One region of the Nocardioides hungaricus genome, then DNA from elsewhere that is predicted to be linked to it. Evidence: riboswitches for the same ligand, from Rfam matches in the RefSeq annotation. Region 1 holds a riboswitch; the other holds the start of a gene.
What was found. A riboswitch is a leader RNA that binds a small molecule or an ion and turns the genes downstream of it on or off. The one in region 1 is predicted to bind thiamine pyrophosphate.

Region 1 (3,398 bases):
CATCCGCCGCTGACCGATCTCGGCCGTTCGCAGTCGGCTGCGGCGGCAGAGCTGATCGCGGCGGATCTGAAGGGCCTGGGCCTGGCCGCGAAGCGCCTCCTCAACAGCGACCTGACCCGCGCGGCGGAGACCGCCGCGGTAATCGGCCGCCGGCTGCAGTTGACCCCGGAGTCGGACCCCCGCCTCCGCGAGCAACATCTGGGTGACCTGGAGGGCCGAACGTACGAGGAGACCTGGGCCGCAGCGGAGACCTTCGACTGGTCGGACCCGACGCAACCGATCGCGGGTGGCGAGTCGCTCATGGACGTGTACGACCGCATGGGTGCTGTGCTCGGCGACCTCGACCGCGGCTCCGTATCCGTCCTCGTGTCGCACGGGGACGCGATACGGTCCGCCGTCGCGTACCTCCAAGGCATGAAGCCACACGAAGCACCGTGGGTCGACGTCCCCAGCGGCGCCGTGGCCCGCATCGACGATGACCTCACCTGGCTTGGACAATGACGCTCATGCCTGACCAAGCCCTTTGCCTTGACCCAGCCTCCTCCGCCGGAGTCACACTCGTCGGCGCCGGCCCAGGCGACCCGGACCTCATCACGATCGCTGGCCTCAAGGCGCTGCTCGGCGCGGATGTCGTCGTGACCGATCGGCTGGTGTCTCATGAGTTGCTTGCAAGGCTCGCTCCCGATGTGGAGCTCATCGACGTCGCCAAGTTCCCGCGCAGCCGGTTCACCGCCCAAGAAGACATCAACGCCGTCCTGCTCGACCGGGCGCGAGCCGGAAAGAGGGTCGTCCGCCTCAAGGGAGGCGACAGCCACGTTTTCGGCCGAGGGTTCGAGGAGGTGCTTCACCTGCAACAAGCCGGGGTCCCGGTCCGTGTCATCCCCGGCCTCTCCTCGTCCATCTCCGTACCAGCGCTGGCGGGAATTCCCGTCACACACCGAGGTGTCGTCCACGACTTCACCGTCGTCTCAGGACACGTACCGCCCCGCCACCCTGAAAGTCTCGTCAACTGGGACGCCCTGGCCGCATCAAGAGGCACGATCGTCCTGATGATGGCCGTCCAAAACGCCGCTGTGATCGCCCAGACCCTCATCGTTGGCGGACGCGACGCCGGCCAGTCCGCGGCCATCGTCATGGACGGATCCTTGGCGAGCGAGCGGGTCATCCGCACGACCTTGGGTCAGCTCGGAAAGTCGATCGAGACCGAGAAGGTACGCCCGCCGGCGATCATCCTGATCGGCGACGTCGCCGGGCTCTGACCTGCTCAGCTCACTGGTTGGCCTCACCGCGGGTCGGCGTGGTTGTCACGCAAAATGCGGGACGGCTGTGCCGTCCGGCTGACCTCCTTCCGAGAGAGCTTGCACGGCTGCTACGATCGTCGCATTCCACACGGGAGCCCGAGGCATCGGGCTGAGATGGGGCTGGAGCCGCTCTGACCGTCGAACCTGATCCGGGTAATGCCGGCGAAGGAAGTGAGGAGCGACGTGCTACCGCGCATTCATTGCATCACCCACTTCGGGTCGTACGACGACGAAGCAATCGCCGTGCTGGAGGCCGTGGTCCGCCAGGGCGTCGACGCGGTCCAGGTCCGGGCGAAGTCGCTGTCGGACCGTCAGATTGTCGCGTTCACCCGCATCCTCGTGGATCGCCTTGCCGGGACCTCGGTGCGCATCATCGTCAACGACCGCGTCGACCTCGCACTTGCCGCCGGCGCGGACGGTGTCCACCTCGGCCGTGATGACGTCCCCGTCGCCGCGGCGAGACGCCTGGCACCGCAGGGTTTCCTCGTCGGCGGCACTTGCCGGAACGCCGATCAGGCCCGTGAGGCGAAGGCGCAGGGCGCCGACTACGTGGGTGTTGGGCCCGTCTATCCCACGACCACGAAGAGCGGTCTCCCCAACCCGATCGGGTTGGAGACGCTGCGTGATGCGGCTCGGGTCCTGCCGGCGATCGCGATCTCTGGCATCAACGCCGAGCGCGTGCCCGAGGTGATGGCGGCCGGGGCCTACGGGGTCGCGGTGGCGTCGGCCATCTGTCGATCACCTCAGCCCGCCATCGCCGCGAGAGGACTCGTCGACGCCATCGCGCTCGCATGAGGGTGGGGGTGATCGGTGCCGGCATAGTCGGTCTCGCCTGCGCGGAGGAGCTAGTGCGCTGCGGGCACGACGTGCGGGTGTTCGATCCCGACCCGGGCGGCGGCGCCACCCGGGCGGCGGCCGGGATGCTCGCCCCGGCCGGTGAGGCCTGGCACGGTGAGACCGACCTGCTCAGGCTCGGCGTCGCCTCTGCGCGACTGTGGCCGGAGTACGCGGCTCGACTGCAGGCCGCCTCCGGCGTGGACATCGACCTGCGCACCGCGGGCACGCTGCTGGTGGGGCAGGACCACGACGACCTGCAGCAGATGCGACGCACGCTCGAGGTCCTCGCGACCCAAGGCATCGCCTTCCAGGAGCTCGACCGGCGAGAGGCACGCGCGCACGAGCCCACCTTGTCGCGGGTCGCCGGCGCGACCCTGCTTCCCGAGGATCACAACGTCAACCCGCGCCTGGTCGCCGAGGCCCTCCTGTGCCTGCTGGGTGACCGGGTGGTCCGTGCCCGGGCAACGGTGCTCGACGGGGGAGTCGCCTTCGCGGACGGGACCGAGTTCGGCTGCGACGCGGTGGTCGTCGCGACCGGGGCCGAGGCCCGAAGCCTGGTGCCGCAGGTCCGACCGGTCCGGGGAGAGACGATCCGGCTGCGGGGGGCCGACCGGCCGTCCCGGGTCCTGCGCGCGCGGGTGCACGGCGAGACGGTGTACGTCGTGCCGCGGGCGGGCGGCGAGGTCGTGGTGGGTGCGACCGAGGAGGAGCATGCCTCGGAGCCGGTGGCGACGCTCGGGGCGGTGGTGCGGCTGCTGCACGCCGCGCGCACCCTCGTCCCCGGGCTGGAGAGCGCCGAAGTCGTCGAGATCACCGCCCGGCATCGCCCCGGCACCCCCGACAACGGGCCGCTGATCGGACCGCACCCCGCGGTCGGACCCGTGCGCCAGGTGCTGGCTGTCGGCCACTACCGCGGTGGCGTGCTGTTGGCTCCGGTGACCGCTCGGGCCGTGCGGGCCTACGTCGAAGGTGGTGACGTACCAGCCACGGTGCGGCGGTTCGTGCCGAGCCGGTTCTCGTCGTACGGCTCCGGAAGTCTCACGCCGGCACCTCACGGAAGGGTGGTCGTGCCATGAACATCAAGGTCAACGGGACACCGCGGGTGGTGGAGGAGGAGGCGACCCTGCACAGCCTCGTGCCGTCCGCGCGAGGGGTGGCAGTCGCGCTGAACGGCGCCGTGGTTCCGGCGGCGGCGTGGCACGACACTCGGTTGTCGGAGAACGACGCGGTGGAGGTCGTCACCGCCCACCAGGGCGGGTG
Region 2 (3,398 bases), on a different contig from region 1:
ATCCTGCAGACCGCCGGACTGATCGAGCGACACCGCTCCGAGGGAGACGGACGACGTAGCTACTGGCGGTTGGTCCGTCGTGCCTTCGAGCCGTTCGGCTCCCCCACCATCGAGACTCCGGAGCGGATCGTGTTCGTCTGCACCGCCAACACAGCCCGCTCCCACCTGGCGGCGGCGATGTGGCGTGAGGAGAGCCCGATACCTGCGGCCTCGGCTGGCACCCACCCCGCCGAGCGCATCGCCCCCGGCGCGGTGGCGGCCGCGCGGCGGCACCACCTCGAGCTGCCCGACGTGCGGCCGCAACATCTCGACACGGTGGCCAGCGACGGCGATCTGGTCGTCACGGTCTGCGACCTTGCCCACGAGGAACTCGGGACCGCCGTCCAGCTCCACTGGTCGATCCCCGACCCGGTGGGTCTCGGCACGAAGGCGGCATTCGACCGCGCCTACGACGAGCTCGCCGCTCGCGTGCGCCTGCTCGCCCCCCTACTCAACCGTGCCTCCTGACCATCCGATCATGCACCGCACAACCGACGAGAGAGCCGACCGGTGAGCACCCCCGCCAACTCCCAGATCACCCTCGACCAGCAGATTGCACTGAAGACCGCCGCCGCCCGGCTCGCCCAGGAGTTCGACGGCACCTTCAACGAGGAGACCATCGAGCGCTTCCTGAACACCTCCTACGACCAGTTCGCCGGCAAGGCCACCCTCGTCAACTTCCTTCCGCTACTGGCCGAGCGGTTCGCCAAGCAGCGGCTGCAGGCGATGGCCAAGGTGGAGGGCAAGGGCGGGGACGGGAAGCCGGTCGTGCTGTTCCTGTGTGTGCACAACGCCGGCCGTTCCCAGATGGCGCTCGGGTTCTTCAACCACCACGCCGGCGACCGCGCCGTCGCCTGGTCCGGCGGATCCGAGCCGGGTGAGCAGGTGAACCGCGCCGCGGTGGGCGCGATGGCCGAACGCGGCATCGACATCGCTCAGGAGTACCCCAAGCCCTGGACCGACGAGATTGTGCAGGCCGCCGACGTCGTCGTCACGATGGGCTGCGGGGACGCCTGCCCCTACTTCCCCGGCAAGCAGTACGAGGACTGGAAGCTCGACGACCCGGCCGGCCAGGACGTCGCCGACGTCCGCCCGATCCGGGACGAGATCGAGCGCCGCGTGCTCGCACTACTCGACGAGCTCGGCGTCCCGGCTCGCTGAGGCGGGCCCGCGCGCAGTCGGCCAGGACCCCCGCCGTCACGCCAGCAGCGGCGACGGTTGCGAACAACGCGCCATCACCATGCCGTTCTGGGCTCATTGGCCACCGCTCTCGCGCCCACAGACGACTGAGGCGGACGGCAGGGCAGGAGCTACTTTCTCCAGCGGGTCGATTGGCTCTCCGTGGATGCACAGTCTGGCGCTGGCAGCCGTGCGATCCTTCGCGCATCTCAACACCAGCCCGAGGCCGGTCTGGTCATTCCTCCATCGAGCAACGACGACGAGGACGCGCTCCTCGTCGGCTCGTTTCGTCGGCGCGGGGCCTTGTCGCCTCTCTTGACGTGCGACTGCCCACTCCGCGCCCTCACGAACGCCTGAGCCGCGAAGGTCGGTCCCCCCGCACGCAGTCCGGCGGGGACCACTAGACTCGACGAGTCAGACAGGGGAGCCGAGGCAATCGGCTGAGAGGACGCCAGCGAGCGCGTCGACCCTACGAACCTGCTCCGGTTAGCACCGGCGAAGGGAGTCGGAGTTGCGAAACATCCAGGTACTGGTGCCTGCCCTCGTGCTGTCGGGAGCGCTGGTCGCGGGCTGCTCGACGGTCGGCGACGACACGGCGGACGGGGCGCCCGCCTCGGATCGGGTCGTGCTGGTGACGCACGAGTCGTTCAAGCTGCCGAAGAGGCTGCTGAAGCAGTTCGAGGAGGAGTCGGGCTACCAGCTGGTGATCCGGGCCTCGGGCGACGCCGGCGTGCTCACCAACAAGCTGGTGCTCACGAAGGACGACCCGCTCGGCGACGTCGCGTTCGGCGTCGACAACACGTTCGCGTCGCGCGCGCTGGAGGAGGGGGTCTTCGCGCCGTACGCCGCGGAGCTGCCGGCGGGCGCGGAGGAGTACCTGCTGCCCGGCGACGGTGACGACGGGGAGCGGGCGCTCACGCCGGTCGACAACGCGAGCGTGTGCGTGAACGTCGACGACACCTGGTTCGCGCAGCGCGACCTCGCGCCGCCGGCGTCCCTCGACGACCTCGTCGACCCGGCGTACCGCGACCTGTTCGTCACCCCGGGCGCGGCCACGAGCTCGCCGGGCATGGCGTTCCTGCTCGCCACGATCGCGGCGTACGGCGAGGACGGCTGGCAGGGCTGGTGGGCCGACCTGATGGCCAACGGCGCCCGGCTGACCGAGGGGTGGTCGGACGCCTACCAGGTCGACTTCACCCAGGGCGGCGGCAAGGGCGACCGGCCGATCGTGCTCTCCTACGACTCCTCGCCGGCGTTCACCGTCGCCGGCGGGAAGTCGACCACGAGCGCGCTGCTCGACACCTGCTTCCGCCAGGTGGAGTACGCCGGCGTGCTGGCCGGCGCCGAGAACCCAGACGGCGCCCGGGCGCTGGTGGACTTCCTGCTGAGCCCGGACGTGCAGGCCGCGCTGCCGAGCAGCATGTACGTCTTCCCGGTCGACTCCTCGGTCGAGCTGCCGGCCGAGTGGGCGAGGTTCGCCCGGCAGCCGGCCGACCCGTGGGAGGTCGACCCGGCCGCGATCAGCGAGAACCGCGACGAGTGGCTGCGCACGTGGAGCGACATCACCTCCCGATGAGGCGGATGCTGGCGCTCGTCGGGCTCGCCGCCGTGCCGCTCGCGGTCCTCGGCGTGTTCTTCGTGCTGCCCGTCGCCGGGATGATCTCCGAGGGCCTCGTCGTCGGCGGGGCCCTCGACCCGGGCGCGGTCGTGGAGGTGCTCGCCCGGCCGCGGGTGCGCCGGGTCGTCTGGTTCACGGTCTGGTCCGCCTCGCTGGGTACGGCGGTCTCGCTGCTGCTCGGGGTCCCGGCCGCGCACCTGCTGCACCGCCGTACCTTCCCGGGCCGGCGGGCGCTGCGGGCCGTGCTGCTGGTGCCGTTCGTGCTGCCGACCGTCGTGGTCGGCGTGGCCTTCCGCGAGCTGATCGGCGAGGCCGGGCCGCTGGGGTTCCTCGGCCTCGACGGGTCCGCGGGCGCGATCGTCGCGGGCCTGGCGTTCTTCAACGTCGCGGTCGTGATCCGGGTGGTCGGTGCGGCCTGGGCCTCGCTCGACCCGCGGCCGGCCGAGGCCGCGGCGGCGCTCGGCGCGAGCCCGGCGCAGGTGCTGCGAACGGTGACGCTGCCGATGCTGCGCCCGGCGATCGTGTCGGCGGCCAGCGTGGTGTTCCTCTTCTGCGCGACCGC

Region 2: it holds a riboswitch for thiamine pyrophosphate, as region 1 does, so the genes downstream of both, ACYVKX_RS01040 (thiamine ABC transporter substrate-binding protein) here and thiE (thiamine phosphate synthase) in region 1, are expected to answer to the same signal.

What each region holds. Positions count from the first base shown of each region.
Region 1 covers NZ_BAAGRO010000026.1:136,415-139,812, forward strand. The annotation lists gene ACYVKX_RS11685 (histidine phosphatase family protein) at 1-501, shown strand, start outside; gene cobA (uroporphyrinogen-III C-methyltransferase) at 507-1,259, shown strand; TPP riboswitch at 1,380-1,489, shown strand; gene thiE (thiamine phosphate synthase) at 1,458-2,096, shown strand; gene thiO (glycine oxidase ThiO) at 2,093-3,214, shown strand; gene thiS (sulfur carrier protein ThiS) at 3,211-3,398, shown strand, end outside.
Region 2 covers NZ_BAAGRO010000003.1:1,402-4,799, forward strand. The annotation lists gene ACYVKX_RS01030 (metalloregulator ArsR/SmtB family transcription factor) at 1-507, shown strand, start outside; gene ACYVKX_RS01035 (arsenate reductase ArsC) at 550-1,200, shown strand; TPP riboswitch at 1,629-1,739, shown strand; gene ACYVKX_RS01040 (thiamine ABC transporter substrate-binding protein) at 1,751-2,794, shown strand; gene ACYVKX_RS01045 (ABC transporter permease) at 2,791-3,398, shown strand, end outside.